3 regions of the Paenibacillus allorhizosphaerae genome follow, and region 2 is predicted to be linked to each of the others. Evidence: riboswitches for the same ligand, from Rfam matches in the RefSeq annotation. Region 2 holds a riboswitch; each other region holds the start of a gene.
What was found. A riboswitch is a leader RNA that binds a small molecule or an ion and turns the genes downstream of it on or off. The one in region 2 is predicted to bind cyclic di-AMP.
Positions count from the first base shown of each region.

Region 1 (10,909 bases), on a different contig from region 2:
GACGGTTCGCGAGCTGCGGCAGTATAAGCTGCTCGTAAAGCGGTTTTTGGAGGAAACCGTCCGCCGCGGGGTACAGCTGAGGGAAACGCGCGGTTGGGATCGCCGCGGGCGGACGAAGCGGTATAAGCTGCTCGAGGAGATTGATCTTGAACTGCTCGGCATGGCCGACGAGATGCTGGAATCGGAGCAGGGACGAATTGACCTGCTGCAAAAGATCGGCGAGGTTCGCGGCATGCTGATCAATTTGTTCTTCTAGCTAGCCGGTTAACGGACCGCGCGGGCAGCAGAAAGGAACGCAATCATGTCTTTTCAATCGATAGCCGGTCAAGACCGAGTCAAACGTATATTGCAAAACAGCTTGAGGTCGGACAAAGTATCGCATGCCTATATATTTACCGGACCTTCCGGAACCGGGCGAAGAGCGATGGCAAAAGAGTTTGCCAAGGCCATTTACTGTCAGGTGCTGGAGGATGATGCTTGCGGGGAATGCTTGAACTGCCGCAAGGTGGAGCACGGCAATCATCCGGATTTGCATTGGGTCGTACCCGACGGGGCGTCGATCAAGATTGAGCAAATCCGCGAGCTGCAGCAGCAGTTCGCCTACCGTGCTTCCGCGTCGGGTACGAAGATGTATGTGCTGGAGAAGGCGGAGACGATGACAGTGCAGGCTGCCAACAGCCTGCTCAAATTTTTGGAGGAGCCGGCATCCCAAGTCGTGGCGATCCTCATTACCGAGAACGGACAAGCTTTGCTGCCTACCATTCGCTCTCGTTCTCAATGGATTCCTTTTGTGCCGATGGCGCGGAGTGCCATGACGGAAGCGCTGCTGAAAGAAGGGCATCCGTCCGCTTTAGTGCAAATTTCCGTGCAGTTGGCGGCCGGAGTCGACGCTGCTCGCGCGTTAATGCAAGGAAATGGGTTTGCAGAACTCCGAAACCTAGTGATACAATTAACGAAGGAGAGTCTCAGCCGGTTGCCTTCAGCGCTGCTCACCGCACAGCAGAAGCTGACGAAGGGGGAGCTCTCGGAGCATCTTGTAACATTTTTGGACATGCTTATCTTATGGCTCAAGGATATGGTACAGCTTAGCGTTGGAAACCGAGAGTCACTTATATATAAGGATCAAACGGACTGGATGGCCCAGCAGGCAATGCTGTATCCGACGCATCATTGGATTGCATGCATGGAACAAGCGATAGAGACGCAGAAACGACTGCGTTTTCATACGAATCCCCAGCTAGCGCTGGAAAAACTACTAATGCGGCTCAAGGGGGTGTAGGGTTGTTCTCTGTTGTAGGGGTCCGCTTCAAGAAGGCGGGGAAAATTTATTACTTCGACCCGAGCGATTTACCGGTAGACAAAGACAGCAGCGTCATTGTGGAAACCGCGCGCGGCGTCGAATACGGGAAAGTCGTGATTGGCCGCCGAACGGTAGGCGAAGCCGATGTCGTGCTTCCGCTCAAAAAAGTTATTCGCATAGCGGATACGCAGGATGCGCAGCTAGTCGAAGATAATAAGCAGGCGGCGAAAAACGCGTTTGCCATATGTCAGGAGAAAATCAGGGATCATCAGCTGCGAATGAAGCTGGTTGATGTTGAATATACATTTGACCGGAACAAAATTATTTTTTATTTCACCGCGGAAGGACGAGTCGATTTTCGCGAATTGGTGAAAGATTTGGCCAGCATATTCCGGACCCGGATCGAATTGCGCCAAATCGGCGTCAGGGATGAAGCCAAGATGCTCGGAGGCATTGGTCCTTGCGGACGCATTCTTTGCTGCTCCTCGTTCCTCGGCGATTTTGAGCCCGTGTCCATCAAGATGGCCAAGGATCAAAATTTGTCGCTCAATCCGACAAAAATTTCCGGTTTATGCGGGCGGCTGATGTGCTGTCTCAAATACGAGCACGACAATTATGAAAGCGCGAAAGACGATTTGCCACGCGTAGGCTGCGAAGTGATTACATCGTTCGGTAACGGACGGCTGATTTCGCTCAATGTGAACGAACGTACGGCGAAAGTGCAAGTATTCGAATTGAAGAAAGTAATGGATCTTCCATTGGATGACGTGGTAGAGCAGCATTAAGGAGGCAATCGATACGGACAAGCTGCTTACACTTTGGGGTGAGAGCGTGGATAAAAGAGATATATTCGTACAAATTGATCAGATGGAAGAGCAGATGGGCGCTTTATATACCGAGCTTGGCGAAATTAAACGGCAAATTATCGAATTGCTTGAGGAAAACAAGCGGCTCAGTATAGAAAACGGTCAACTGCGTAAGCTGTTAAAGAAAGATTCCGCACCGGCTGCTCCTTTATTGCAAGCGGCTTCGGGCGGTGCAGCCGTTTCAACGGCTCAAGGCAGAGAACCTACAGGGGAAGGCTACGACAATCTTGCGCGTATTTATCAAGAAGGCTTTCACATCTGTAATGTTAATTACGGCCATCTGCGGATGGAAGGCGATTGCTTGTTCTGTATGTCATTTTTAAATAAATAACAACCGGCCGTAGGGAAGCGAACCTTCTCTACGGTTTTTTTCAGAGCAATAGGTTGGATTCGAAATGCATCTAATGAAGTTTTGTGAATCAGAAAGAGGCGAAAGCTTGGAAACGATACCTTTACATGCATCTGAGCGGGTTGACGACCTGCTCACGCAGCAATTGAAAATCATTCAAAGCGAGGAAGTATTCAGCTTTTCCTTGGATGCCGTACTGCTGGCGCGGTTCTGCCAACTGCCGCCTCGCGGCAGGATTGCCGACTTGTGCACCGGCAACGGCGTCATTCCGCTGCTGTTGACAACGCGCACGAAAGCGCATATTACATGTGTAGAAATTCAGGAACGGCTCGCGGATATGGCCCATCGCAATGTAAGGCTGAACGGATTGGAAGAGCGGATCACGGTCGTACACGGCGATCTTCGCGATGCAGTCAGGGACCTGGGAAACGGCGTATTCGATGTGGTCACCATCAACCCGCCGTATTTGCCAGTACCGAGCGGCGAACAAAATGAAAATTTGCATGTGGCTGCAGCAAGACATGAAGTATTCTGTACGCTGGACGATGTCGTTCGCGTCAGCAGCAGGCTCGTCCGCAGCGGCGGACGGGTGGCCATGGTTCATCGGCCGAGCCGGCTTGTCGAAATCTTCGCTGCGATGCGGGAGCATCGGCTGGAGCCGAAGCGAATCCGCTTTGTTCATCCCCGCGCCGATAGCGAAGCCAATATGGTGCTGATCGAGGCGCTGCGCGACGGGAAACCGGAAGTGCGGCTGCTCCCGCCGCTGATCGTTTACAAGAACGGGACCGAATATAGCGACGAACTCATCGAGATTTATTACGGCAAACGTGAAGCTCTTATAGATGAAGAAATGGCACGACGCGATTGATCATGATTACATAGTAAAGGAAACGATGCATATTGATTATTCAAAAAAGCTATGTTGAGCCTTCGGGGGGAGCCACGGCTCTCGGCAAGCTGTATTTGGTCGGAACCCCCATCGGCAATTTGGAAGATATGACGTATCGTGCGGTTCGAGTGCTGCGGGAAGTGCAATGGATCGCCGCGGAGGATACGCGTCAAACGCGCAAGCTGCTGACGCACTTCGACATTGGGACGCGACTCGTGAGCTATCACGAGCATAACAAGAACGCCAGTGGACCGGAACTCATCCGGCTGCTTCAGGCAGGCGACTCCATCGCGCTGGTCAGCGATGCGGGGCTGCCCGCGATCTGCGATCCTGGAGAGGATCTCGTACGGATGGCGGTGGACGCCGGCATCGCCGTCGTGCCGATTCCGGGGGCGAATGCGGCGCTGTCCGCATTGATCATCTCCGGCTTGCCGACAGACCGGTTCGCCTTCGTCGGCTTCCTGCCCCGCGACAAAAAGCCGCTTGAGCGCGAGCTCGGTACGCTGAAGCGCGAGAGTGGCACTTGGATCTGCTACGAGTCGCCACACCGGCTTGTGAAAATGCTGTCGGTGATGGCCGAAGTGTTGGGCGAAGACCGGGACATTTGCCTTGTGCGGGAATTGACCAAAAAGTACGAGGAAGCCGTTCGCGGCACGATCGCAGAGTGTCTCGAGCATTTGGATGAACATCCGCCGCAGGGCGAATATTGTGTCGTAGTGCGCGGCGGCCTGGCTTCGGAGGATCAAGCGGAAGCCGCCTGGTGGATGGGCCTGACGCCGGAGCAGCATGTGGCGAAGTACGAGAGCGAAGGCGTGGACCACAAGGAAGCGCTGCGGAAAGCCGCTCACGATCGGGGAGTTCCGAAGCGGGAGCTGTATAATTTGCTGCATCGCGAATAAACGCGGATGTTCCGGATCCGGCCGTATACCCACCGGCTTCAGAGGGCATACTCCGACGGAAAGGAAAGCGGATTGGATAAAGCAGGGCGCCGAACGTTACAAAAAAAATCCCTGACTCATGTCGAGTCAGGGAATAGAGGAGATATGAAAAAGGTTAGAATTACCTTAGTTAAAATTGCTATCTTTATTATAACCTATTTTTTTTATTTTGTCACAGGTATTGGCATTTCCGTTAGGCATTCATGGCAAACAATTTTTCCTTTGAAGTACGAAACGTTTTCTGCGTTGCCGCAGAAGATACATGCAGGCTCATATTTCTTCAGCATGATGCGTTCGCCGTCTACGTAAATTTCCAAAGCGTCTTTTTCTCCGATGCCCAGCGTTCTGCGCAGTTCGATAGGAATAACGACACGTCCCAACTCGTCGACCTTTCTAACAATACCAGTAGATTTCATCATAATGATATTCCCCTCTCATGAAGTTATGCGGAGCAGCGAATCGCTACGAAAAAATTAATCGTCATTATTCGACATAATTCTTTATACATATGATACCAACCATTCCCAAAATAGTCAACCATATTTTCATAGATTTATTTCATGACGTTCACCAAGAAAAACGAAAGTGTCATGCAATAGCGCGCCAGAACACGAATTTCCCCCGTTTCTTCGCGATTTTTCCGATTGAAAATATACTACATGGATCGATTTCTTGGTAAAATATAACGAAAGATGGTATTTTATTAAGGCTAAAAGTACGACATTATTCGACAAGTATGTGAACGTTCCATGACTTTCTTTGTCGAAAAACAACGGAATGAAACAAATCGGGTTTCGGAGGAAGATGCAGATGACAACCCCCTTGCACGAAGAAAAAGTTTTCAAAGATCCGGTACACAAATATATTTACGTGCAGGATCAAACGATTTGGGATTTGATTAATACAAAAGAATTTCAACGATTGCGGCGCATTCGCCAGTTAGGCACATGCTTTCTGACTTTCCATGGCGCGGAACACAGTCGTTTTTCCCATTCGCTTGGGGTATATGAAATCACCCGCAAAATCATCTCGCAATTTGAACGCAACGCGTATGTAGACTGGCCGAAGGAAGAACGATTGCTGTGCCTTTGTGCCGCGCTTCTGCACGATGTCGGACACGGGCCGTTCTCCCATTCCATCGAAAAAACGTTCGGTACGCATCATGAAGAATGGTCGTGTCGAATTGTGCTGGGCGACACGGAAGTCAATCAAGTTCTGCGGCAAGCTTCGCCTACCTTTCCCCAGCAGGTTGCCGGTATTATTGCCAAGACATACACCCACGAAATCGTCGTCAGCCTTGTATCCAGCCAGTTGGATGCGGACCGGATGGATTACTTGCTGCGCGATGCTTATTTTACAGGCGTCAATTATGGCACTTTTGATTTGGAGCGCATTCTTCGCGTCATGCGTCCTTATCAAGGTCATATTGTCGTGAAAGAAAGCGGCATGCATGCTGTGGAAGATTACTTAATGTCGCGCTATCAAATGTATTGGCAGGTCTACTTTCATCCTGTCACCCGAAGTGCTGAAGTCATTTTGCACAAAATTTTTCAGAGAGCGAAGCACTTGTATGAAAGCAGCTACTCGTTCCGCTTCATGCTTCCGCCTCTACTCAACCTGTTTAATCAAGCATTGACGGTGGATGATTATTACTTGCTGGACGAAGCCTTGATGCAAACAGCTTTGATGCAATGGTCCATGGAAGAGGATCGGACTTTGGCCGACTTATGCTCCCGTTTTTTGCAGCGGCGATTGTTCCAATATATAACGCTGGAGCGGATCGACGACGGGCAAATGGAGCGGCTCCGAGCCCAATTAGAACGGTTCGGCATCGATCCGGCATATTATCTGGAAATTGATTTTCCGTCCGATCTTTCCTATGATGTATATCGACCCGGTGTGCACGATGAAAAATTGCCCATCCTGCTGCTCGATTCCAAAGATCGTCTTACTGAAATTTCCAGAAAATCCGAGATCGTAAGATCGATCAGCGGCATCCACATGGGAAAATACCATCTGTATTACCCACAGGAGTTCATTACGAAACATCTTTCTCAATTTGACCCGGATTTGCAAAAACTGCTCTCAACTTAAATGATTTTCCTTCCTTTCCAAGATGATTATCAAATAGAAGACAAAAGGAGTCGCTTTATGCTCATAGATACGCATGCACACTTGAATGCGCCTCAGTTCGATGAAGATCGACAACAGGTCATCGAACGCGCGCAGCAGAACGGAATTCGTCGAATTATCAATGTCGGTTTTAACCGGGAAACGATACCGAGCTCCATTGCGCTGGCCGAGCAGTACGATTTCATCTATTCTACGGTTGGCTGGCATCCGACGGATGCCAAAGATATGCTGCCTGAAGATCTGGAATGGCTCGAGTCGCTTTGCCGGCATGAGAAAGTGGTGGCGATCGGCGAGATCGGCCTCGATTATTATTGGGACACGTCCCCCAAAGACGTGCAGGATCGGGTATTCCGGGAGCAAATCCGGCTGGCCCGCAAAGTCGGAATGCCGATTGTCATCCATAACCGGGACGCCCATCACGATGTGGTGCAAACGCTCCGAGAAGAAAAGGCGGCGGAGGTCGGCGGCGTCATGCATTGCTATTCCGGAAGCTGGGAGACGGCGAAGCTGTGTCTGGATATGAATTTTTACATTTCATTCGGCGGACCGGTTACGTTCAAAAATGCCAGGCAGCCCAAAGAAGTGCTTCAACACGTGCCGCTCGACCGCTTATTGATTGAGACGGACGCGCCTTATTTGGCCCCGCACCCTTACCGCGGCAAGCGAAACGAGTCTTCCTACGTCCGTCTTGTTGCCGAGACTGCGGCGGAAATTAAGGGAATTTCGGTAGAGGAGCTGGCGGAGATCACAACCCGAAATGCGATGGCTTTTTTTCGCTTAAAGTGAAAAAAGGTGCCGATGGGGACGGCCTGTTTTTTGTTCGACTGAAGATAAATGAAGAAAAACGATGAAAAATAGATGTGCGGAAAAGAAATATAAGGTTTTTATTCGGAAAAACAATGAATAATGGTGATTTCGGCCAAAATTCACTCTAATTTTTCGAGTTTGTATACTTTACAACTTCTACCTTCCCATCGTAAACTCAATAATAACTTCATAACGATTACCATATTTCCAACTTCGCTGAGTTTCCAAATGGGAAACGGGGGAACCGCATTGCATGCTGTTTGGCTTCGGCCGGCGGCAGCGGTGTAAAATAGGGGTGAATCCCAAGTGCATGCAGATGCACTGGTTGACAACGAATACCGGTATTCCGGCTATTCATTGCAACATGGGTAGGGCGACTCTCAAGTCCGAATCCGTCAGCTAACCTCGTAAGCGTTAAGAGAGAGGTAAATTGTCGTGTGCTTCTATTTTCATTTGAACAAATGAGAAAAGTCACGGGAAGAGCCCTCTTCTCCGCTGACTTTTTTTTGTGTTTCCCCGTTAGATGGGATAAAGGTCCGAGCCGGTTCATAAACATGTGTCCCAAGGAGGTGGGGCTGCAGGCAAGTCGCAGTTCTGATGACACCGGACGGAGGTTGCTGCAAACTGTAACGCAGCGATGCGCTACTCGGAAGCAGCGTTGGTGTGGAGCCAAACTAAATTACCATAGTCGCGTCAGATCTACTCATGCAAAACACTCGGGTGGCGAGGCTTTGAAGGAGGACCGAACTAGTGGGCGTTGTGTCAACGGAACAAACCCATGTAAGACGATCATCCAGCATGTCCTTCGCATTGCGATGGAAGCATGAAAACTTGCGTATGATATCGATTATTGCACTCATTTCATTCGCGATGGCTTTCATGTTTTTAATGATGTTGTATGGTACGGCCATTAAGCGCGTATCGGTAGTTGTAGACGGCCAGGAGAAAACATTTCAAACCCGGCACGGGAATCTGCAACGAATACTGGATGAACAAGGCATTGCTGTCGGCGAGCACGATCATCTGTCTCACTCCCTGGCGAGCGCGATCAAATCGGGAGAGCGGATTATGATTGAACGGGCGAAGCCGGTAGAGCTTACCGCCGATGGAGAAACCAAAACGGTATACACGATCGGTAAAACGGTGGGAAGTGCGCTGCAGGAACTAAGCATTTCTTTGGGCGAGCTTGATAAAATAACCCCTGCGATCGATGCGCCTTTGCCGGAAAATGATAAAATTCAAATTGTACGGGTGAAGAAAGAGACGGAAGAAGTAACGGAACCGATTGCATTTGAAGTTGTCAAACGCAACGAACCGCAGCTCTTGAAAGGTAAAGAACAAGTAGTTCAGGAAGGGCAAGAAGGCGTCTTGCTCAAAACGAAGGAAAAAGTGTTTGAAGACGGCGAATTGGTGTCTGAACAGGTAGTTGACGAGAAAGTCCAATCGGAAAGTATAAAAAAGATTGTTGCGATCGGCACGAAAAACCCGGTAACGGTGTTGTCGGCCTCGTCGCCCACTGTGGATGAAATATCGAAAAATGGAGTGACCTTTGCTTACAAGCAGGTCATCAATAATGTCACGCTTACCGCTTATACCGCTGGTTCCACAGGAAAAGGAACCTCGCATCCGGGATTCGGTAAGACGGCTACAGGTACGACAGTAACGGAAGGTCGCACGATTGCAGTAGATCCAAAGGTCGTTCCTTTGGGTTGGTGGGTTTATATCGATGGTATCGGATTCCGCAGAGCGGAGGATACGGGTAGCGCTATCAAAGGAAACGTCATGGACGTTTATTTCGAGAGCAATACGTATGCGAACCGGTTCGGATTGAAGCGCGGGTATACCGTGTATGTCATCGGACCGAAGAAGCCGACAACCGATTAATGACTTGCAATTAGGGCAGACTCATAATATAGACGAGAAGGAAAGAAGAGGTGCGACACGTTCCTCTTCTTTTCTGCTGTTAGCGAAAGAAGGTAAGTATGGTATGATTAAGGAAATCATTGTCGTTGAAGGAAAAGACGATACAACGGCCGTGAAACGGGCTGTCGAAGCCGAGACGATCGAAACCGGCGGGTCGGCGATCAACAAAGATGTGTTGAAACGGATCCGATTGGCGCAAGAGCGCAGAGGCGTCATCGTCTTCACCGACCCGGACCACGCGGGGGAACGGATCCGCAAAATCATTTCGAAAGAAGTGCCCGGCTGCAAGCATGCTTTTTTGACCCAGGAAGCGGCGACGAGCCGCGGAGATATCGGCGTGGAGAACGCATCCGTAGAAGCGATTCGCGAGGCGCTTGAGAATGTGCGCACCGATTATCAGTCGGCGGAAGCCCAAATTTCATGGGAAGACCTGATGGAAGCTGGACTCATCGTCCATCCCGAGGCGGCCGCCCGAAGAATGATGGTCGGCAAATATTTAGGAATCGGCTATTGTAACGGAAAACAATTTTATAACCGCTGCCGCATGTTTCAGATTTCGCAGGAAGAGTTTCTGGAAGCGTGCCGTCCGCTAGCGGAAAATGAGGGTACAAATCATGACTAGAGATCACATCCATGGACAGACGGAACGGGCGGTGCTGGAAGATATCGCGACGCCCAAACGAACCAATGACCTGCTTAAAAGGCACGGATTCGTGCTGAAAAAAAGCCTCGGACAAAATTTTCTGATTGATCCGAACATCTTAAACAAAATTGTATCGGCCGCAAATCTGGATGCAGCAAAAGGCGCCCTTGAGATCGGTCCGGGCATCGGGGCGCTGACCCAGCAGCTCGCGAAAGTCGCTAAGCGCGTCGTAGCCGTTGAAATCGACCAAAGGCTGCTTCCGCTGCTGCAGGAGACGCTGGAAGGCTATCCTCACGCTGCGGTTATTCACGGCGATGTGCTGAAGATCGATTTGAAGAAGCTGTTTGACGAGCATTTTCACGAAGTTGCCCGCGTGAGCGTTGTAGCCAATTTGCCGTATTACATTACGACTCCGATCATTATGATGCTTTTGGAACAAAAGCTGCCTTTGGAGAACATCGTCGTGATGATCCAGAAAGAAGTGGCCGAGCGCATGGCGGCAAAGCCCGGCGGCAAAGAATACGGCAGCCTCAGCATTGCGGTTCAATATTATTGCGAGCCGGAGATCGTAACGGTTGTGCCGCGTACCGTCTTTATTCCTCAGCCTAACGTGGATTCGGCCGTCATCAAGCTGAAAGTGCGCGAACGCCCACCGGTTGACGTCGAGGACGAATCGTTTTTCTTTGATGTCGTGCACGCGAGCTTCGTTCAACGAAGAAAAACCATCTATAATAATCTCGCCTCCAAATTTTTCAGCAAGGAGACGAAGAGTGAGCTGGAGCATATTTTGCACGCTGCAGGGATCGAGCCCTCCCGCCGCGGCGAAACGCTGTCAATTGAAGAATATGCCGTTCTAAGCCGGCATCTGAGCCAGGCTTTGAGAGGAAACGGCTAGCCAAAACAAGTGTTCCTTGCACCATTTGCCCATCGTCGCCATACGATAGACGAGGAGGCGATGCAGCTATGAAGCAAGGAGACTTGGTCACTCGCAGATCGTATGGCGGTGACATTGTTTTCAAGATTCAAGAGATAAGACAGCAATATGCGGTGCTCCGCGGTGT
Region 1 is NZ_JBHSRV010000021.1:4,016-14,924, forward strand. It holds gene ACFQI7_RS33785 (YaaR family protein) at 1-256, shown strand, start outside; gene holB (DNA polymerase III subunit delta') at 302-1,279, shown strand; gene ACFQI7_RS33795 (PSP1 domain-containing protein) at 1,282-2,085, shown strand; gene yabA (DNA replication initiation control protein YabA) at 2,132-2,497, shown strand; gene ACFQI7_RS33805 (tRNA1(Val) (adenine(37)-N6)-methyltransferase) at 2,571-3,383, shown strand; gene rsmI (16S rRNA (cytidine(1402)-2'-O)-methyltransferase) at 3,416-4,303, shown strand; gene ACFQI7_RS33815 (AbrB/MazE/SpoVT family DNA-binding domain-containing protein) at 4,507-4,761, opposite strand; gene ACFQI7_RS33820 (HD domain-containing protein) at 5,153-6,436, shown strand; gene ACFQI7_RS33825 (TatD family hydrolase) at 6,494-7,261, shown strand; cyclic di-AMP (ydaO/yuaA leader) riboswitch at 7,487-7,712, shown strand; gene ACFQI7_RS33830 (3D domain-containing protein) at 8,033-9,166, shown strand; gene rnmV (ribonuclease M5) at 9,270-9,827, shown strand; gene rsmA (16S rRNA (adenine(1518)-N(6)/adenine(1519)-N(6))-dimethyltransferase RsmA) at 9,820-10,743, shown strand; gene yabG (sporulation peptidase YabG) at 10,812-10,909, shown strand, end outside.
Region 1: it holds a riboswitch for cyclic di-AMP, as region 2 does, so the genes downstream of both, ACFQI7_RS33830 (3D domain-containing protein) here and ACFQI7_RS20065 (TrkH family potassium uptake protein) in region 2, are expected to answer to the same signal.

Region 2 (10,909 bases):
TGGAAGTGACCCGCAGGGTGTTTAAAGATAAGGCGAAATATTTCGGTCCTTACCCGAACGCTTTCGCCGCGCAGCAAACGAAGAAGCTGCTCGACCGGCTGTACCCGCTCCGAAAATGCAAGACGCTGCCGGACCGCGTATGCTTGTACTATCATTTGGGCCAATGCGTCGCTCCTTGCGAGTATGAAGTGGAGCGGGAGACGTACGATAAAATGGTGCAGGAGATCAGCCGGTTTCTGAACGGCGGACACGATGAGATCAAGCAGGACCTGACGCGTAAAATGCAAGAGGCCGCGGAAGAACTGAACTTCGAGCGCGCCAAAGAGTTCCGCGATCAGATTGTCCATATCGACGCCGTGATGGAGAAGCAAAAAATCAATACGTCGGACATCGTCGATCGCGACGTTTTCGGCTTTGCCGTGGAAAAAGGGTGGATGTGCGTGCAAATATTGTACATGCGCCAAGGCAAGCTGATCGAACGCAAAGCAACGATGTTCCCGTATTACGGCGAGGCGTACGAAGATTTCCTGACGTTCGTCACGCAATATTATAGCGATAACCCGGCACTGCCGAAAGAAATCTTCATGCCTGCGGGCGAACAGGACACGGCTGCGACCACTGCTGATTTCACGGGAGATCAAGCGAGCGGCTTGGGGGAGATCGCGGCGGGTGAGGGCAAGGTAGAACGCATGGATGCGGCGGATGATGGACGCAAGGCAGGCAGCGGGACGGATATTGCCGCGGAGCAGAACACGGTGAGCGATACGTTGGAAATGCAAGCGGACATTTTGTCGGAAGCGGTAGCAGAAGACGATGCCGGCAAGCCGTCCGAGGCGAAAGCGGATGTCAAAGAAGCGCTAGAGAGCTGGCTGAAGGTGAAAGTGCATTTCCCGCGACGAGGTTTGAAAAAAAATATGGTAGGGATGGCCTGCGACAATGCGCGGGTGGCGTTGGAGGAGAAATTCCGCCTCATTGAGCGGGATGAGGAACGGACGATCAACGCCGTAGAAAACTTGGGCGAATGGCTCGGGATCGGCACCGTTCATCGGATCGAGGCGTTCGATAACTCCAACATTCAAGGCTCGTCCCCGGTCTCGGCCATGGTCGTATTTACGGACGGCAAGCCGGACCGGAAGGAATACCGCAAATACAAGATTCGTACCGTAAAAGGGCCGGACGACTATGAGACGATGCGCGAGGTTGTACGCCGAAGGTACGAGCGCGTCTTGAAGGAAGGGCTGCCGATGCCCGATCTTGTCGTCATCGACGGAGGCCGGGGACAAATTTCCGCAGCGGTCGACGTGCTGGAGAACGAGCTTGGCCTGTATATTCCCGTTTGCGGCTTGGTGAAAGACGCGAAGCATAAGACGGCGCAGCTGATGATCGGAGATCCGGCGGAAGTCGTGCCGATTCGGCGGGACAGCCAGGAATTTTATTTGCTGCAGCGCATTCAGGAAGAGGTTCACCGCTTCGCCATCACGTTTCATCGGGAGACGCGCGGCAAATCAATGACAATTTCCTTGCTCGATTCCATTCCGGGCATCGGAGAGAAACGCCGCAAGGCGCTGCTTAAGCATTTCGGCTCGCTGAAAAAAATAAAAGAGGCTGCAGTCGAAGACTTTAAGCCTCTTGGCATCGGAGAAAAGCTGGCTTCGCAAATATTGCAGGCTTTAACGTCTCCGAATCCGGATCAGCCGGAAGGTGCAGCGGATCAAACGGAAAACGATACGGTTTCGGACGGAGAAGCCGTGGAAACGTTAGAGGCAGACGTGTAATACGTCTGCCTTTTTGTCGTGCATTTGGTTACCGCGGCACCGGCCGGTAACGGCCGCCTGAATAAGTGCGGTGCAGCCAAGATAGCAGCCAGCCGATGAGCGCCGGAACGGCCAAGTAAACTATGCCGGTCAGCACCTGCAGCGGCTCGCCCATGTACATGAGCGACAGCCCCATCAAAATGCTGTCCATGGCGGCATGGGCGAAAATAACGGTGAGGAAGCCGTAGCGGAGGAAAGCCCATCCGAATATTAAGCCGATCACGGTTACTTCCACGAGCCGGGTATATACCGGATATATCGGATATTGCGTATGACTTGCGGCCCAGATGACGCTCGGCAGCAGTACCGCCAGAAACCGGTTGCGTGTCAGTTTCAGGAACAGCGCGATGCCGAACAGCCTGTAAACCGCTTCTTCCGAGATCGCCGCGGCCCACGCCATCAGCGGGAATAAGGCGGGATATACCATGTTGTACACGGAATCGGCCGGGTCGCTGACAGCCCATACATCGAATGCTTCCCCGGCGGTAAAAAGCATCACCTGCTGCAATCCGAGCAGAAATAAACAAAGCATATAGCCGCGAATCATGGCCGTTCGCACATGATCTCCGAATATTTGATCCTTCCATACGGGCCATGCGCTCCATCCATGGTCCAGCCACATATGCCGGCCCGCGGAAAGCGTGAAATACGTCGATAACCCCATCAAGAACACGAATATGTTGACAAACCACAAGTAGAATATGGCGCCCGCTTCCGTCGGTCCGCTGCCGTGGGTTGTCCGGAATGCAGGCATCATGTTGAAATTGTTGACGATGTACACGGCGAGAAAGAGAAGAGTTAATATAAGGCCTTTGGAAAATCCGATTTCTTTGCGGTAGCGAATGACGATCCAAATCGCCACTATCGTCATCATGAGCGATACGAGCATGCTGATGCGGGTCATGAGCGCAGACTTGTCGTCTTGGGCATTTTTCCATTCGCCGTACGAGCCGGGAATCGAAAAGGCGGGACGAAATGCTGTCGTCTGGCCGCTTTCGACCTTCATCACGAGTGCCAGCTTTGCATCCCCGATGGATTCCGATTTGCTCTTGAACATAAATGAACCGTTAGCGGAACTGTCTTGTTCCACCACAAAAGCCGCCGGGTTATAGCCCATCTCGGCTATCGTTTGTTCCAGCAGCTTGGTCAAGTTCGTCTCGGACGGGCTCACGCTGTTGGTTTTCGCCGCCGCGGGCTTGTTCCGCTCAAAGCCGATCACGGCTAGCGTGTTGTAGTTTACCGCAATAAAATAGTTCATGCCGGACGCGCGATCGTTAATTTCGACTTCATAGTAGTCGAGCGGGAAGCGTTTGCCGTATTTTTTTAAGTAATCGTCGTACAAATGCTCTTTCTGCAAATAACCGCTCCGCGTCGTGTACGATTGATACAGCGTGCTTGTCTCGACGTCGCTCGAAAGCCGGAACCGGCTTTCCGCAAACTTCAATGCGGCGTCGGCTGCCTGCTGCTTCGTCACGGACGGCTTGTCAATGTTATTCTCGTCGAGCCGGTCGGCGCCCTCCATGAAAGGGGATATGAATATAACGCCCAAGTACATGATCAAACCGAGGACAGCGAGCAGCAGCAGCGAGGGTTCGGACCGTTTTCTCTGCATGGGGGGCTCCTTCTCCATTTTTATTGAATTATTTCATTATATTCATTAAACGTAGCATACATGCGCCGCGGAATTCCAATGAATTCGCGAGTGTGACGAGGATAATCGAAGCAAAGCGAAGCGCCGTATCTAATGGAGCGCTTACATTTCGTTAATATTCCTTTAATCCTGTACATTTCACTCATTTACGACTTTGTACTTCTCGCTAAACACGATTATAATTCATATCAATTGAATAAAGCCGAATTTCTTAACGAAAACGGGGGAACCATGAGTTTAGGGGTGAATTCAGCGAAGCCGCTTCAGGCCGCTGATAGGGTGACTGTACATCCGAATCCGTCAGCTAACCTCGTAGGCTTACGTTGCAATTGGCGAGGTGTGCACGCCGATGCCGTTGCAACTTTTACAGGAACCTGAAAAGACGACATTGGGTTTCCAGTGTCTTTTTTATTGCCCGAAAATCAGAGTCGAGGTGCAACATGAACGCTCCGGCAAAAAAATTTGAGCTGACGCCCCCGCAAATCCTAGTCATCGGTTTTGCGGCGATCATCCTGACGGGGGCGGTGCTGCTGTCGCTCCCCATCGCATCGGCAAGCGGAACGCCGCTGCGTTTTCTGGATGCGCTCTTCACGGCGACGTCGGCGACTTGTGTGACCGGTCTGGTGGTTGTGGATACAGGAACGTTTTTCTCCAAGTTCGGGCAGGTCGTCATTATTTTATTGATCCAAGTAGGCGGTCTTGGATTCATGACCATGTCGACGCTGTTCGCTTTCATGCTGAAGAAACGAATTTCGCTCAAGGAACGGCTCATCTTGCAGGAAGCGATGAACCAGGGAAGCATGGAAGGCATCGTCCGGTTAATCCGGAAAGTCATCCGCTATTCATTGACCATTGAATTTATCGCCGCCGTCGTCTTCTCGATTCGATGGTCGATCGATCTTGGTCCCGCCAAGGGTATCTACTTCGGCATATTTCACGCCATTTCTTTTTTCAACAACGCCGGGTTTGACTTATTCGGCTCTGTTACCGGCCCTTTCAGCAGCCTGACGTATTACGCCGATGATTTTATCGTTAACTTCGTAGCGATGGCATTGATCGTGTTGGGCGGCATCGGTTTTGTCGTCATCTCGGATTTGCTGGAGTTCAAGCGGAACAAACGGCTTTCGCTCCATTCCAAAGTTGTGCTGAGCGCAACGGGCATTTTGATTCTCGTCGGGGCTATAGTCATCTTCGTCTTTGAATTTTCCAACACGAAGACGGTCGGCTCGCTCAACTGGTACGGAAAGCTGCTCGCATCGTTTACGCAATCGGTTTCTCCGCGTACGGCGGGGGTCAACACGGTTGACCTCGCCAGCTTGCGGCAGGCGACGCAGTTCTTCATCATTATCCTGATGTTCATCGGCGCTTCGCCGGGTTCTACCGGGGGCGGAATCAAGACAACGACCTTCTCGGTGCTGATCGGCGCGATGATCGCGATGATCCGCGGCAAGGAAGACATCGTATTTTTCCATTATCGCTTTGGCAAAGACCGCATCTTGAAGGCGATTACGCTTACGATGATCGCGCTGTTCCTCGTCATTACGGTAACGATGCTGTTGTCGACGACGGAGGATCATTCGTTTCTGGTCATCTTGTTTGAGGTCACTTCCGCTTTCGGCACCGTCGGTTTGTCGCTCGGGCTGACGCCGGACTTAAGCGATTTCGGCAGAGTATTGATTGCCCTAACGATGTTTGCCGGTCGTCTTGGTCCGCTGACGCTTGCTTATGCGCTCGGTCCGAAGGTGGAGAAAGAATTATACAGGTATCCCGAAGGAAAAATTACGATTGGATAGGGGAAAAGAGAAATTATGAAACGTGGTCAGTACGCGGTCATCGGATTAGGAAGATTCGGCTCGAGTTTGGCGAAGGAGCTCGTCGATCTGGGGTATGAGGTGCTTGGCATCGATCGGGACGAAGAATCCGTTGATGAGATGAGCGATCAGCTCACGCATGCGGTCGTGGCCGATGCCACCGATGAAGAGGTAATCCGCTCACTCGGCATCCGCAATTTCGATTGCGCCGTTGTCGCCATCGGCGACGATATGCAGGCTAGCATTTTGACGGCCATCTTGCTGAAAGATATCGGCGTCAAAACGGTTGTGGCGAAGGCGCTATCGGAGCTGCACGGCAAAGTGCTGACGAAGGTGGGGGTTGACCGCGTGATTTATCCGGAGCGGGATATGGGGATTCGCGTAGCGCATCAGTTGGTATCGCCCAACCTGCTTGATTATATCGAGCTTTCGAACGAATATTCCATCGCTGAGATATCCGTTCCGAAGCGGCTGTCCGGCCGGTCGCTCGAAGATTTGAATCCGAGGGCGCGGTACGGCTGCAGCGTTGTAGCCATTAATAAGAAGAGCGGGGTTATAATTGCTCCGACCGCCAGTGATATTGTGGAAGAAAAAGATGTGATGGTCATTATCGGGACGAATGATCAAATCGAATCGTTCGAGCATGAAGTGAACCGTTAGTCTGTAATGATAAACGGGCTATTCAAAAGCGATCCCAGATGACTGATTCCTCGGGTTACTAACTAACTATTCGACGGATGCTTCTTAATTGGAGGACTAGCTCATGGAAAACGGAGCGCAACTGGATCATGTTCTGTTTTTGATCGTTATTATACTTACGATGGGCATGTTATTCGGGAAAGTGGCGGGCTGGCTGAAATTGCCGGACGTCGCTCTTTTTTTGGTCGCGGGCATGCTGATCGGCCCGGGCTTTCATCTGGTAAGCGAGTCCAGCGCTTCTTTTACGAACCAGTTCATACTTACCGTCGGGTCGACGCTCATTTTGTTCGACGGCGGGCGCAACATCCGTTTGTCCGGCCTGCGCAAAGTATGGATTACCGTATCGCTGCTGAGCGTGCCGGGGGTGCTGATCACATGCGCGGCCGTGTCGGTTGCGGCGCATTTCCTGCTCGGCTTGCCGATGATTTACGCGGTGCTGCTGGGCGCGATCATTTCCTCTACGGACCCGGCTACGTTGATTCCGGTGTTCAAGCAGGTGAAGATTCGCGACAAAGTGCGCGAAACGGTGGAAAGCGAGTCCGCCTTTAACGATGCGACCGGGTCGATCTTGACGTTCTCGGTGCTGGCCATCGTTATGGGAGGACAAGCATTCTCTGTCTCGTCGGGAATCATCGAATTCTTGAAGACCGCGCTTGGGGGAATAGCGGTGGGAGTCATCGCCGGTTCGATCCTTGCGTTTGCCACGGCGCATTTGAAACTCGGCTACTTGCGGGATTATGCGACGATCGCCCTGGTGGTAACGGCGCTGGGAACGTATTGGCTGGGAGATGCTCTGCATGTGAGCGGCTTTATGGCGACCTTCGCCGCGGGACTGATCTGGGGCAATGTCGATTTGTTCAAGCTCGACTTGAATGACAAGCTGCATGAGATGGCGCACTTCACGGAAAATACGACCGTATTGATGCGCATGCTGATCTTTATTTTGCTCGGCAGCCAGGTGAACTTCACGGTCATTCTCGATCATCTGTGGCCAAGTCTCGGCGTCATTGCCGTATTCATGTTCATTGCCCGGCCGCTCACCGTACTGGCTTCGGCGCTGCCCGACCGAAAGGCGGACTGGAAGTGGAACGAGATCGTGTTCATGTTCTGGGTGAGGGAAACCGGCGTCATTCCGGCGGCTTTGTCCGGCATGGTCGCAGGGCTCGGCGTCAAATACGCCGATGTGATCGCCTCCGTTACGTTCCTCGCGGTGCTGCTCACGATATTGCTTCAAGCCGGGACGACCGCCGCGGTCGCCCGCAGGCTTGGGCTCGAGGAACGCAAACCCGCGGCCCGGCCGCGAACGAACTAATCCACGCGAAAATCGGCTTGGTAATGATGCACCGCTTTGTCGATAAACTGCCGGATAGACGGCTCGTGGACGGCTTCTTCTGTGAACAGCAGGGAGGTCGTCCTTTTTGTTTGTTCCAGCTCCGCAATAAACCGGACCGTCAACTGGTTATTTTCCGTTAACGTATGCCGCAAGTAAGACTCGGGCAGCAGCGTCGCCGCTTCGCAGGTCGTTACGAGCCGCGTAATTGCCTCGAACGAGTCGATCTCCATCTTGACGTCAGGATGCACCGCGCAGCGGTGGAACATTTCGTCCATCAGCACCCGGTACCATGTTCCGCGCGAAAACAAGATCATCGGCAGCTCATGCAAGTCTTGTATTGTAAGCGTGCTTTTGTCGGCGAACGGATGCTTGACCGGCAGCACGAGGCAGAGATGATCGTTGAACAGCGGCACGCAGGTAAGTCCCGGCTCGCTGATGCTGGAGGCAACGAGGCCGATGTTCACCTTCTTCTCCTTGACCAGCGGAACGATCTCGTGGGTCTTGCCGGTCACCGCCTTAATATCGGTTAGCGGGTATTCGCGCGTATAAATGGTAATCAAATCGGGAAGAGTGGATTGCAGGGTCGTCAAGCTTGCGCCGATCACGATGCTGGCCGGTGCCGTGTTCGCCTTGAAGCCTTGAAGCGCCTGATGAAGCTTGCGCTCCAGCCGTTTTTGCTCCAGGGCATGCTCGTAGCATATTTCTCCCGCTCGGGTAAGTTCCAGCCGTTTGCCTTTGCGCTTGAACAATTGTACGCCGAGCTCTTCCTCAAGCCGCATGATTTTGCGAGACAGCGCCGGTTGGGAAATGTTCAGCAGCAGGGAAGCTTTATTCAGGCTTTGCTGTTCCACGACGGTCGCGAACACATCGATCAGTTCCATTACAAACACATCCTCTATGTCTCTATATGCACGTAAGTTATAAGCTATTATAAATAATAAGCACTTCCATTATAAGCGAAACAGGAGTAGTATGTATATGTCACTCTTTGTTCACAAGTTTTGCCGATTCCTGCATAAAAGAATGTCGATTCATGGAAAATAGTCGTAGCGTTTTTGGTTGACGCTCCCAACATGCGGGAGTACAATGGTAGATGGTTTTGACGATGCGGTGACAAGCCTTAATTTAAGGGGGGAATGAAATTCAATGTTCAAAAACTCGTATTATTCACGAAAGCTGCATTCATTGTTGGGGGTCATTCCGGTCGGGTTCTTTTTGATCGAACACCTGCTGACAAACTATTCGGCGGTCAAGGGCGGTCATGAGGGCTTCCTGGAACACGTCGAATGGCTTCACGGATTGCCGTTAGTACTGCTTTTGGAAATTGTCGGCATCTGGATTCCGCTGGCGTATCATGCGATTTACGGCTTGTATGTAGCGTACACGGCTAAAAACAACGTAAACAACTACGGTTACTTCCGCAACCAAATGTTTTTTCTGCAGCGGGTTACCGGGGTACTCACGTTCCTGTTCGTTGCATGGCATTTTTTCCAAACACGGTTTCAAATTACGCTCGGCCTGCCTCAGGAACATATCGGTATGCGTATGAACGAGATTGCAAGCAATCCCGTTTATTTTGTGCTGTACTGCATCGGGATCGTTTCCGCCGTGTTCCACTTCAGCAACGGCATGTGGTCTTTCCTCGTTAGCTGGGGCATAACGGTCGGCCCGCGTGCGCAGCGCGTGTCCACGTACGTCTGGATGGGCGTGTTCGTAGTCATGTCGATTATGTTCATTATGTCTTTGTCGGCTTTCGTGGATCCGCAGTTCCAAGAGATGCCGAAAGTAGCGAAAGGTTAAGGGGGAGAAAGCGAACATGGCGAATTCTAAAATCATCGTAGTCGGCGGAGGTCTCGCAGGCTTAATGGCCACCGTGAAGGCAGCAGAAGCCGGAGTTCACGTAGACCTGTTCTCCTTGGTGCCTGTGAAGCGATCCCACTCCGTATGCGCGCAAGGCGGCATCAACGGAGCTGTAAATACAAAAGGGGAAGGCGACTCTCCGTGGGAACATTTTGACGATACCGTATACGGGGGCGACTTCCTCGCGAACCAGCCGCTCGTTAAGGCGATGTGCGAAGCCGCGCCGGGCATCATCCACTTGATGGACCGGATGGGCGTTATGTTCAGCCGTACGCCGGAAGGCTTGCTAGACTTCCGCCGTTTCGGGGGAACGCAGTATCACCGTACGGCATTTGCCGGTGCGACCACAGGACAACAGCTGTTGTACGCGCTGGATGAGCAAGTGCGCCGCTGGGAAACGGCCGGGCTCGTGAAGAAGTACGAGCATTGGGAATTCCTCGGCGCTGTGATTGACGACGACGGCGTCTGCCGCGGAATTGCCGGTCAAGATTTGCGCAGCATGGAAGTGAATACGTTCTCTGCGGATGCGGTTATTTTGGCTACCGGCGGACCGGGGATCGTGTTCGGCAAAACAACGAACTCGGTTATCAACACCGGTACGGCTGCGAGCGCCGTATATCAGCAGGGTGTATATTATGCCAACGGCGAGTTTATCCAAATTCACCCGACGGCGATTCCAGGCGACGACAAGCTGCGTCTCATGTCCGAATCGGCACGCGGCGAAGGCGGACGGATCTGGACTTACAAGGACGGCAAACCATGGTACTTCCTTGAAGAGAAATATCCGGCTTACGGTAACCTGGTTCCGCGGGATATCGCGACCCGTGAAATTTTCTCCGTGTGCGTAGACCAGAAGCTTGGCATCAACGGCGAGAACATGGTATATCTCGACTTGTCCCACAAAGATCCGAAGGAGCTTGACGTCAAGCTCGGCGGTATCATCGAGATTTACGAGAAGTTCATGGGCGACGACCCGCGTAAAATTCCGATGAAAATTTTCCCGGCCGTTCACTACTCGATGGGCGGCATGTGGGTAGATTACAACCAAATGACGAACATTCCGGGGCTGTTCGCCGCCGGCGAATGCGAATATCAATATCACGGCGCGAACCGGTTGGGCGCGAACTCGCTGCTGTCCGCGATTTACGGCGGGATGGTGGCCGGACCGAAGGCGATCGAATATATCAAAGGTTTGGGCAAGCATACCGACGATATTTCCTCCTCGGTATTCGAGCGATACAAGCAGCAGCATACGGATCGTTATGAAAGCATCCTGAAGCTGGACGGCACCGAGAACGCTTATGTGCTCGGCAAAGAGCTCGGCGACTGGATGAACAATAATATGACCGTCGTTCGTTTCAATAAAAACTTGGAGCAAACGATCGATAAGATCAACGAGTTGAAGCAGCGCTGGAAAAACATCAATGTGAACGACTCCGCCCGGTATAACAATCCAGGCGTCGCTTATACCCGTCAGTTGTGGAACATGCTTGAGCTGGCGCATGCCATGACACTCGGCGCCTTGCTTCGCAATGAAAGCCGCGGCGCGCACTACAAGCCGGAATTCCCAGAGCGCAACGATGAGGAGTTCCTCAAAACGACGAAAGCAAAATGGACGCCGGACGGCCCGCAAATCGAGTGGGAAGAAGTCGACGTATCCTTGATTCAGCCTCGTAAACGCGACTATACAACCGATAAGAAGGGAGGTCATTGATCATGGCCGAAGCAACCGCAACTGCAA
Region 2 is NZ_JBHSRV010000005.1:225,328-236,236, forward strand. It holds gene uvrC (excinuclease ABC subunit UvrC) at 1-1,775, shown strand, start outside; gene ACFQI7_RS20060 (CPBP family intramembrane glutamic endopeptidase) at 1,804-3,426, opposite strand; cyclic di-AMP (ydaO/yuaA leader) riboswitch at 3,656-3,799, shown strand; gene ACFQI7_RS20065 (TrkH family potassium uptake protein) at 3,906-5,258, shown strand; gene ACFQI7_RS20070 (potassium channel family protein) at 5,274-5,936, shown strand; gene ACFQI7_RS20075 (cation:proton antiporter) at 6,040-7,287, shown strand; gene ACFQI7_RS20080 (LysR family transcriptional regulator) at 7,284-8,189, opposite strand; gene ACFQI7_RS20085 (succinate dehydrogenase cytochrome b558 subunit) at 8,455-9,108, shown strand; gene sdhA (succinate dehydrogenase flavoprotein subunit) at 9,125-10,882, shown strand; gene sdhB (succinate dehydrogenase iron-sulfur subunit) at 10,885-10,909, shown strand, end outside.

Region 3 (10,909 bases), on a different contig from region 2:
GACCCGCAAACGACAAACGCGATCCTTGCTTTGCTTTTGCGGATTAACCGGGAGCTCAACATTACGATCGTCCTGATTACGCATGAGATGCAGGTGATCCGTTCGATTTGCGACCGCGTTGCCGTCATCGACGGCGGAAAGATTGTGGAGACGGGGCCGGTATCGCAAGTTTTCCTGAAGCCGCAGCACCCGACCACCCGGGAATTCGTTGAACAGGTGTCGGGCGCGGTGGACAAAGGGCTGCCGCTTATGGAAGAAGCCGGCGAGCCGCAGACACTCATACGTATTACATTTATCGGGGAGCAGACGTATGAACCGGCGCTGTACGAGACGATGCGGGACACGAACGTTCCTTTCGTCATATTGCAAGGAACTGTCTCCCGGCTGAAAAATACACCGTACGGACAGCTTGTATTGGAGCTGCACGGCGCGCAAAGGGACACGGAACAAGCAATCGAAAGGCTGCGTAGCCGCGGCCTCGATGTGGAGGTGATTCGACATGGATCTGACCGCGCTTAAGGAGCTGGATTGGGCGGAGATCGGACAAGCCAGCTATGATACGCTGACGATGCTGGGGGTGTCCACGTTATTTACCGTGCTGATCGGGCTGCCGCTCGGGGTAATCTTGTTTGTGACGGCCCGCGGACAGCTGCTGCAGCAGCCGGTAGTGTATTCGGTGTTATCCGTGATCGTTAACGTGCTGCGGTCCGTACCGTTCATCATTTTAATGATCCTGGTCATTCCGTTCACGAAGCTGCTGGTCGGCACCTCCATCGGCGTTCCGGGTACGATTCCACCGCTCGTTATTGCGGCCGCGCCTTTCTTTGCCAGACTGGTGGAGACGTCGCTGCGCGAAGTGGACCGCGGCGTCATTGAGGCTGCGCAATCGATGGGGGCGACGTATTGGCAAATCATATGGCGCGTGCTGCTGCCTGAAGCGCGTCCGGGACTGATTGCGGGAATTACGATTACGGCGGTCACGCTGGTTTCGTACACGGCGATGTCCGGAGCGATCGGCGGCGGAGGGCTCGGGGATTTAGCGATCCGCTACGGCTACTTACGCTTCCAAATGACCGTTACGATTGTGACCGTACTCATTTTGCTTGTGTTAGTTCAAATCCTGCAATCGCTAGGCGACCGGATCGTCCGGAGATATCAGCGGAAGTAAGGATTTTCATATATAAATAATATTATGTTACAACGATAGGGAGGAACCAACCGTGAAAAAAATCGCAATGACCGCATTATCGATCGTTCTAGCCTTTTCGCTTTCCGCTTGCGGCAAGAAAGAAGCTGCTGCTCCCGGGAATGCTGCCGGTGGCGCGCCTGCCGCGGCGAAAGAAGTGACCTTGAAAGTCGGCGCTTCCAGCGTACCGCATGCCGAAATCCTGAAGTCGATCAAACCAGCGCTGAAGGAGCAAGGCGTTAACCTAGAAATCAAGGAATTTACCGATTACGTTCAACCGAATGTGCAGCTGTTCGAGAAGCAGCTGGATGCCAACTATTTTCAACACGCACCGTATTTGGACCAGTTCAATCAGGATAAAAGCATGAATCTTGTGAAGGTGGCCGGCGTTCATCTTGAGCCGTTCGGCGCTTACTCGCAAAAAATCAAAAAGGCCGATGAGCTGAAAGACGGGGCAACCGTCGCCATTCCGAACGATCCTTCCAACGGCGGCCGCGCTTTGGCGCTGATGGAAAAAAACAATCTGATCAAGCTCAAAGACGGCGTTGGCGTCAAAGGCACGGTGAAAGACATCGTCGAGAACAAGAAAAATTTGAAATTCAAAGAGCTGGAAGCGGCGATGCTGCCGCGTGCACTGTCGGAAGTAGACATGGCGCTAATCAATACGAACTATGCTTTGGAAGCGAAGCTTTCCCCGACGAAGGATGCGATCTTTATCGAAGATAAAAACTCGCCTTATGTTAACATATTGGTCGCTCGTCCGGACAATAAAGATTCGGAAGCAATGAAGAAGCTTGTGAAGGCATTAACTTCGCCGGAAGTGAAGAAGTTTATTGAGGACAAATACCAAGGTGCGATCGTACCGGCATTTTAATCGCATATCATAAAATAAGGGACCATTCGCATGATGCGAATGGTCCCTTATTTGCGAGACGATGGAACAAGACTATGCCGTAATGGCCATCAACCGGGTTCCAGCGTACGTATCGGCGGTATCGCCGGATGGGAAGGAATAATAATGAATTGCGGTATGAATCAGAGGGCATATATTTCCGGGGAAATGGTATTAATTGCGGATAAATTCTTGCACCCATTCTCCGTTATAGTAGGCAACGCCGATTTTGGTATAGTTTGCGTTCAAGATGTTTTGCCGGTGACCCGGGCTGTTCATCCACGCATTCATAACTTCCTGCGGAGTACGTTGTCCTTTTGCAATATTTTCCCCTGCATACGTATATTTGATTCCGTACGCGTTCATCATGTCGAACGGGGAACCGTAGGTCGGCGACGTATGATCGAAGTAGCCGTTGTTGTACATATCTTTGGCTTTATCCAAAGCCATTGCCGTCAGAGGTCCGTCGCTCGTGAGCGGCTTCAGTCCCGCTTTGGCGCGCTCCTGATTTACCAGCGTCACGACTTGATTTGCATAGGAGGAAGACGACGTCGTCGGGGTCGAAACATTCGATCCCGATTGCGGTACGTTCAGCACCATGCCCGGCCAGATGATGTTCGGATTGGCAACCTGCGGATTGGCCGCGATCAGGGCGTTCAAGCTGACTCCTTGCTTTTGGGAAATTAACCACATCGTATCGTTTCCGCTAACGGTATACGAAGCGGCGGACACGGCTCCTGCACCCAGAATCGGTCCAAGCGCAAGCACGCCGGTCATGACGATTTTTTTAATACGGTTCAACGAAAATCCTCTCCTTCTTATGGCCTGCGAGGTTAGCTGACGGATTCGGGTCAAAGAGCAATCACCCGGCCACCTGGCAGTGGCTTCACCCCAGAAGATGAGGGTCCCCCGCGCTTCCATAAGGAAGCCTCGGCCTTCCATAAATTTAACCCCAAGAAAGTTGTCCTTGAGGTCTTCCCATTGTAGCACGGGAGCAGCCGGCATTCATTCGATAAAGTTTTCCAGTAACCCCATTTATACGATGCAAGTGAAGTTTTGCCGCCGCTGGGAAGTTCTTTTTCTAACAAGAAGGAGTTTAAGATAAAACGTTTCAATTTTCATTTCGTTTTCATATGAAAACGTGTGCATTCTTCCAAAAGTTATGTTAGTATCATACTGTATTTACTTTATCCAATGGGGTGATGGGGATGAGATTGGCGGCACAGCTTTATACGCTTCGGGATTATCTGAAAACGCCGGAAGATATTGCAACGACATTGAAAAAGGTAAAACAAATCGGTTACAATGCGGTTCAGGTTTCGGGCGTCGGTCCGATCGATAACCAAGCATTGAAAGAATTGGCCGATCAGGAAGGCTTGACGATCTGCGCGACCCATATCGGGTACGGTGATTTGACGGACAAACTGGATGAGGTCATCGCCAAGCATAAATTATGGGGCTGTCAGTACGTAGGACTGGGCGGTCTGCCGGGCGAATACCGGAAAAGCGCGGAAGGATATTCCGATTTCGCGAAGATCGCGTCGGATATCGGCCGCAAGCTGAAGGCGGAAGGACTTACGTTTATTTATCATAATCACAGCTTTGAATTTGCCAAATTCGGCGACAGAACCGGGATGGATATTTTGTTCGAGGAAACCGATCCGGCCGCGGTTGATTTCGAACTGGACGTATACTGGGTGCAAGCCGGCGGTGCCGACCCGGCGGAATGGATCCGTAAGGTGAATGGGCGCATGAAGGTGGTCCATCTGAAAGATATGGCGGTAACGGGCGACCGCGAGCAGCGCTTTGCCGAAGTCGGGGAAGGCAATATGAACTTCGCCCGCATCCTGGACGCTTGCCGCGAAATCGGAGTAGAGTGGGGAGCCGTCGAGCAGGATCAAACGTACGGCCGCGATCCGTTTGAAAGCTTGGCCATTTCGTTTAACAATTTGCGCCGCATGGGCGTGGAAGCGTAAACGCACGCAAAGAAAAAGAGATTCCCGCTTGTAAAGCGAACGGAATCTCTTTTTTTCGTCTATCGGACATATCGGGTTCGGTGCGCATAGATCCAATTTTTTTTCATATCGCGAACGAGGCCGCTCTCCTTTGCAAGCACTCGTTCCGCATATAGATCGAAGGTGGCGAAAGTGTGCGGCTCCGGTTCGACTAGCCGTATTTTACCTTGCGATTCGTATTCAAGCAGCTGCCCATGATTGGAAGCGAGCCGATGCGTTATATGCATAAGCAAAAAATCTTCCCATGTCGTCGCATCCGCCTCGCGCCAAAACCGCCATCCGCTTGCTTCCTCTTCAATGTGAATGCCGTGAATCCGCATCATATATTCCGGCAGGAACCAATGTCCTTCCGGAACGTGCCGGCACTCGGCATTCCATTCCTCGGCAAGCTGACGCAGCTCTTCTGCCATATTCAATTGCTTCGTACCCAAAAATATTGTGGACATCGTCTGAGTAATCCCCGCTTCCGTTGAACCGTTCATCGCATCGCAAATCCATGATCGATCGAGCTGTCAGCCTGACCGATCGCGTAATGAGGAGGCCGCGGTCATTACCGCTCTTTCGGAATCGTTTTCAATAACCGGACTAACCGCTCGGGTTCGTTCGTAATAACACTGTCCACCCCGAGAGAAACCATTCTCTGCATCGACTTCTTTTCGTTGACCGTCCAAGCATAAACTTTTTTATGGTGTTCACGCGCGTCGCGCATGAATTGTTCGTCAATGAGCGGATAAGCGGCGCTAATTACTTCATAATCACTCGACGCGTATAAGCTCTCAGTTACGTCGGATTTTTCGCCGATAATGCGTCCGGTCTTAATGCCTGGCCGCAGCTTCTTCACCTTTCGCAGCAATTCCGGATCGAATGAAGTAATGGTACAATCATTATCGAAATCGTGCTTTTGCAGCAGGGCGACCGTTTTTTCCGCAAGCTGTTTCTGATGGCCGTTATTTTTCAGTTCGATGTTAAGTCTGACGCGGCCTTTGGACGTTTGAATGGCTTCATCCAGCGTAGGTACGCGCTCGTCTTCGAACTGCTTGCCGAACCATGCGCCTGCGCTCGCTTTCCGTAGCTCGCCCGAATCGATTTCCCATACCGGCTTATCGATGCCCGCCGTCCTGCGCGCCGTATTGTCGTGCATCAGAATGACAACGCCGTCGGCGGTTTCCTGAACGTCAATTTCGGCGTAGCCGGCTCCGTCGCGGATCGCTTTGCGAATCGAGCTTAACGTATTCTCGGGAGCGGCTGCGGAGCTGCCTCGATGGGCGGTAACGATGTTTTTATTTTCTGCAAGCGTCTTCGGCGCAGAACCGGTAGAGGCTATATTGGCAGCGACTAAGAGGGTGAATACCATCAGAACTTTTTGCATGGGGCGCGTCTCCTGCTCGTGGTGTGTGGTGTGTTTACTATGAATATATCATACTATCATTTGAATTAGTGATAGATTGTTTTTCCGAAAAATCAAGGCGCGCCGCTGTTGATTTTATCAGGCGATTCCGTTCGGGCAATGGCCGTACCGGGGGAGGCGGCAATCGGCTCCATCTGTTTGTTGAAAGCTACGATGCGCCATGGCTTCGATGCGTCCGCCGCCGGGATATCGACATCGATTTCCCACGGCATTTCATAGCTGATGCCAAGCCTTCGGTCGCCTTGATACAGCGCTACCGCGAACGGCGTGCTTACATCTTTCATCCGGGCGTACATCATCACTTTCTGTTTGCCTGCGGGCAGCTGCGAACCGGAAAGCGGCACATATTGGTGCGGAGCGGCGTTCACGCCTTGCTCCACATAGTCCAAAAACATGTCGCTGCGGGTGATCCGCTTGTACATGCCGTCCATCAGCGCGCTTTCTCCGAGATCGTATACATACTCCATATTCGAGCGAAGCGCCTGCGCGCGGCCGAAGTTAAAATACGTCATCGCCTTGACCATCGGGAACATCCGCGGCAGGAAAGCGTACATGTAGCCTAGCTGTCCTTCTCCCCAGACATGATATGATTGATTCGTTTTCAGTACCGTGTGCGCCACGGCGCCTTCGGCAATCATTATCGGCTTGTGGCTGTAATTGGCGTACAGCGGAGCGAAATATTCGATGACGGTATGCTCCAAATCTTCCTCGCCGCCGGTAAGCGGAGTGGCATAGAGGGAAAAGCCGACCCAGTCGACATACGCATCGCCCGGATAATATTCATCAATGTTATTCGCGGGCACGAAATTCGGGGACCAGACCATCGCTACATTCGGCGCTTCCTCAGCCATAATGCTGTGAATGAGACGAAACTTTTCGACATACTTTTGCGGATCGCCATACCAAGGCACCCAGTTGCCGTTCATCTCCGAAGCATAGCGAAGGAAAATCGGAATGCCCGAAGCTTTGGCCTCGCGGGCGAAGGTGCGCACATATTCGTCGTCCTTCACGTCGTCCAGTCCGTACCGGGGTTCCCAGCCGATTTGGAGCGCTCCGCCGAGCGCCTTCACTCTGTCCGCCGTCCGTTTCGGGAAATATGTGCTCGTATCGGTCTGGAATTTGCGCCAGCCGACATAGGCTAAGTACATGGCATGTTTCTTCTCGTAGACGCCTTCGATTTTGGAAAAATCGTAGCCGACTCGCCTGTCTGCGCCGAGCATGCCCAAATAAACGCCCGACGCAGGCTCATGCTTGGCGAGCTTTTGCGGTGCGCTGCGGGGCGTTCGCACGTACAGAGCCGCTTCCGCAAGCGGCGGCACTGCAGCGGCAAGAGCACTCTTGCCATTAGCGGCGGTTTGCGATTGAAGGCTGTTCGCGTAAGCGGTCGCGCGGGCACGGTATTCATGCGCCGCATCGGGCTGGCCATTTTGATCGGCTGCATCGGCTTGACCGCTCCACCAAGCGTCGGGGCCTGGCTCTCGGGGCGCGACTGCGGGAACGGCCGCTTCGCCGCCGGTTTCCGCGCGAAACGAGGGACATGCCGCGAACGCGGCAGTAACAGCGACGAGCAATCCGTAGGTGAGTGGGATCAATAGTTTTCGTTTGTTTCTCATGGAAGGGATCATCGCTCCAAAGGGGAAAATGATTACGCTTACATCATACGGATATGCACGCTTAAAGTTTCAAATGAATATAAAAGATTCTTGGGCCTTAAGACAGTAGCGATGCGATCATATGTTTGGTATAATATGCGTGCGCTTTTCGATTGTCTGCACCTATGAAACCGGAGGACCAAAACGATGCTTCAAAAAACGCATAGCTTTGCAGGACTGCTCGCCGCCGAAGGCGTGGTGCTGTACATGCAAGACTCGCCATTCTCATGGGAATCCGCGGCGGCCCTGCTGATCGGCTGCTTGGCCGGTCCGCTCGCCGACATTGATAAACAGGGCTCGACCATGGCCAAAATTTTTTTCCCGCTGTCGGCTATCTTACGTTTGGCAAAGGTTCGCCACCGGACGATGACACACTCCATTCTGTTTCTTTTGGCGCTCGGGTTGATGTTTTCATCTCTTCCGCCGCTATTGTATTGGAGCTTCCTGCTTGCTTATGCGTCACACCCGCTGATCGACTTGTTCAACGAGCAGGGGGTCGAGCTGTGCTGGCCCGTCAAATTCAAATTTCGGCTGCTGCCGAAATTCGCTGCCATTGATACGGGAGCCGTATCCGAAACCTTGTTCCGGTATGTTTTGGCGCTGCTGACTTTGCTGCTGCCTGCGCATTATGTATGGTACAACATGATTAGTACCACATAACGATGCATCAACCTTGCGCGAGTCAAGTCGGACGCCTCGCCCACCCGCCTCAGGTACGATCGCCTCTTATTGAACGGCGAGCTGCTCCCTTACCCGTTTCGGAAGATTGGCGATGACCAGTTGATACGATTCGTCTACAAAATCGCGCAGCTCCTCCCATGGCACCGAACCGTTCAGCAAAACCGTGTTCCAATGGCGCTTGTTCATATGATAGCCGCCGAACACGACGTTCGGGTATTGCTCTCGCGTAAGCCATGCGCTGTCCGGATCGCATTTCAGGTTGACGCTAGGATAGCCCTGATAGGAGCCGAGAAGCGCAAATATTTTATCTCCGACATAAAGCACCGGCATTGCCGGGTCGAACGGATAGCGCACGGATGTGCCGGGCTTGCGGAGTCCATACGCCATAATTTGTTCGTGATTCATAGCGTTCACCTCGATTTTGCTGCTTTTCATCATCTGCGGAATATGCATAGCGACGCGATTATTCCTTGCGGAAAGCGTCGTTAGTCCGTTTCCCCGTTTGAAGCAAGCCGCGGATTTCTTCCGCTAATTGTCCGCCGCGAACAAGTGCCGCCTCGAGCGGCAGAGCTTGCGATTTATTCGGATTCGTATGGCCGACGTGCTCTTTCCAGGCGCTGCTGAGCAGACGGTGGCGCTGCAGCGTCAGAGAGAACCATGCCGGCGGATCCGCATCCTCCATGTAGTCCGGCATCGCTTCCGGATCCGCATCGAACAGGCTGTTCAGCAGCGTCTTCGCAATGATCCAATGCCCCCTGGCGTTAGGGTGAATGCCGTCGCCCGTTAGCCCTGGTTCGCCATGTTGTTCAGCTGCGCATATTTCGGTCCACAGCGGCTCGTAAATATTGACTACGGCTTCCGTTTCGCTCGTTAACGTCATGATCCAATCCGCATACCGTCCCAGCACCTCGTTATATTTAGCATAAGGCGTTTTCCAGCTATATGATGATACCGGTTCGGACCCTTGGGGCTTCGACTTTGCGTCAAAAGGCGGCGGTGTAAGCACGATCGCTTTCGCCCCCGCTTGTTTTACCGCTTGAATCGCGCGGCTCATGCCGTCTTTATAGGCTTGAAACCGTTCATTCGCGAAGGGGTGATAGATCCCGTCATTCATCCCGTAACATAACACGACCCGGTCGGGCCGGCTTTCTTCCAGTGCCCGCGCCAGCCGGTCATGAACGCAAGGCCGGGGGAAAGGATGCTCCGGCTCGCTTAGCCCCGAAGCCGTCTCGCTGCTGACGCCGAGATTGATGAAAGTGATGCCTGTCGCCGGATGATGATACCGGAAATAAGCATCCAAATACGCAATATAAAGTCCATTGTCCGTAATACTGTCGCCCAAAAATGAAATTCGCAGCGAATCCGGCAACACCGCTTCCTTCCGAATCCGTGTAACCATCCGTAACGCCTCCATATTAACGTGCTCAACAAATTATACCATTTCACGGCAATCCTGGAACGGAAAAAATGGACGAACAAGGAAAAAACTCGCGTCATCGCGGCAAGCAGGGCGAATTTCCTTTGAATTTGCGCCTCAAGCAAACTCGCTAACCAAGGTCGTACCCATTGCCTCTTTCCCGCTTCCCCATTCCGCGAATATCCCCCTAGTACAAGAGAGCAAACTATAACCATTGAAAATTCAGCCGATGACGTGAGGATGAGTATGAACAAGATGATCATAAGTCTAAGGGGCCTTATGCTTTTATTAACATTAACGCTCCTCCTGGCTTTTCCGACGTATGCAGGCGCGCTGGCGCCGAGCGCCAGACTTCCGACCGTCCCGACCGGATTGGAAGAAGAAGGCGTATATCTTGTGATCAATAAAACATCGAACCGGCTGACCGTTTTTGTGAACGGACGCCCGATGTACTATTTTGCCGTCGCGACCGGCCGAACCAAGGCCTTGACGCCGACGGGACAATTCAATATCGTGACCAAAATCGTGAAGCCGTGGTACGTGCGCAAACAAGTGCCAGGCGGACATCCGCGCAATCCGCTCGGCTCGCGCTGGATGGGGCTCAATGTACCGGGAACGGGTGGGTATACGTACGGTATACACGGGACCAACCGCCCCTATTCCATCGGCAGCAGCGCTTCTTCCGGCTGCATTCGCATGCATAACCGGGATATCGAATGGCTGTACCGCCACATTCCGCTCGGAACGGTCGTCATCATTCGGGAATAAATAAAAATTAATGTGTATAAAAGATCGGGTCCCTGCGCAACATACTATCAACGGTGAAAAAAGAGAGGTGTGGTTCCGTTGAGCGAATCAACGAGAAATACCGGGGAAGTTGTTACTGAATCGAGATAGAAGCGGAGGGATGTGCCAAAGACACGTTAGCGTAGTACCCGTACTGCGAGTAGTGTGGTGAGGTAAGACCCGAGCTTTTCGCAAGGTTCAAGTGCAAAAGTACCATAAAATCGAATTCACCGTTGAGAAGGATCCCGCATGGGGTCCTTTTTCTTTTCCGCTTATCCTTTATTGGAGCTGTCTTTTCCCCGTAAAAGGTGGTTATTTTGAAGATTTTCACACTTTTTTCACATTTACATCACAATTTGATCATGAATGTAAGCTAATTTGAACTTAGGACAGTGCGCCCATAGGGGAAGAGCGGCTGAAATTTTTAATGTTCAATATCCGTTTATGGGACCGGAAAGCGTTTACTTTACCGCAAGTAGAGCACATGGAGGAATGGTCATGATCAGGTGGATGCAAAACGTATCGAAAAAATGGTTGATGGTAACGATCGCGGTCATTGCCGTCGTTGCCGTTGCCGGCGTTACTTTTCTGAACGGAGGGGTGGGGAAGCCAAAGCAAGGCGCGGCGGGACAGCCTAATCAGCAGCAGCAGCGTTCCGGCCCTCGCCAATTTGCGGTTGAAACACAAACGGTAAAGATGCAGGACGTGGGAGGCGGACAGGTATTTACCGGCTCTATCACGCCTCAGTATACGACTAACGTTTCCTCCCGGGTTACGGGCCGTGTTACCGATGTCATGGTGAAGGTGGGCGACTATGTCAAAAAGGGCCAGCCGCTCGCCCAGATCGATACGACCCAGCTGCAGCAGCAAAT
Region 3 is NZ_JBHSRV010000001.1:1,441,751-1,452,659, reverse strand. It holds gene ACFQI7_RS06445 (methionine ABC transporter ATP-binding protein) at 1-519, shown strand, start outside; gene ACFQI7_RS06440 (methionine ABC transporter permease) at 500-1,168, shown strand; gene ACFQI7_RS06435 (MetQ/NlpA family ABC transporter substrate-binding protein) at 1,221-2,060, shown strand; gene ACFQI7_RS06430 (CAP domain-containing protein) at 2,253-2,879, opposite strand; cyclic di-AMP (ydaO/yuaA leader) riboswitch at 2,886-3,024, opposite strand; gene ACFQI7_RS06425 (sugar phosphate isomerase/epimerase family protein) at 3,287-4,054, shown strand; gene ACFQI7_RS06420 (hypothetical protein) at 4,114-4,575, opposite strand; gene ACFQI7_RS06415 (glycerophosphodiester phosphodiesterase) at 4,644-5,462, opposite strand; gene ACFQI7_RS06410 (glycoside hydrolase family 26 protein) at 5,555-7,114, opposite strand; gene ACFQI7_RS06405 (metal-dependent hydrolase) at 7,301-7,813, shown strand; gene ACFQI7_RS06400 (MmcQ/YjbR family DNA-binding protein) at 7,880-8,239, opposite strand; gene ACFQI7_RS06395 (SGNH/GDSL hydrolase family protein) at 8,298-9,233, opposite strand; gene ACFQI7_RS06390 (L,D-transpeptidase) at 9,531-10,019, shown strand; gene ACFQI7_RS06385 (efflux RND transporter periplasmic adaptor subunit) at 10,536-10,909, shown strand, end outside.
Region 3: it holds a riboswitch for cyclic di-AMP, as region 2 does, so the genes downstream of both, ACFQI7_RS06430 (CAP domain-containing protein) here and ACFQI7_RS20065 (TrkH family potassium uptake protein) in region 2, are expected to answer to the same signal.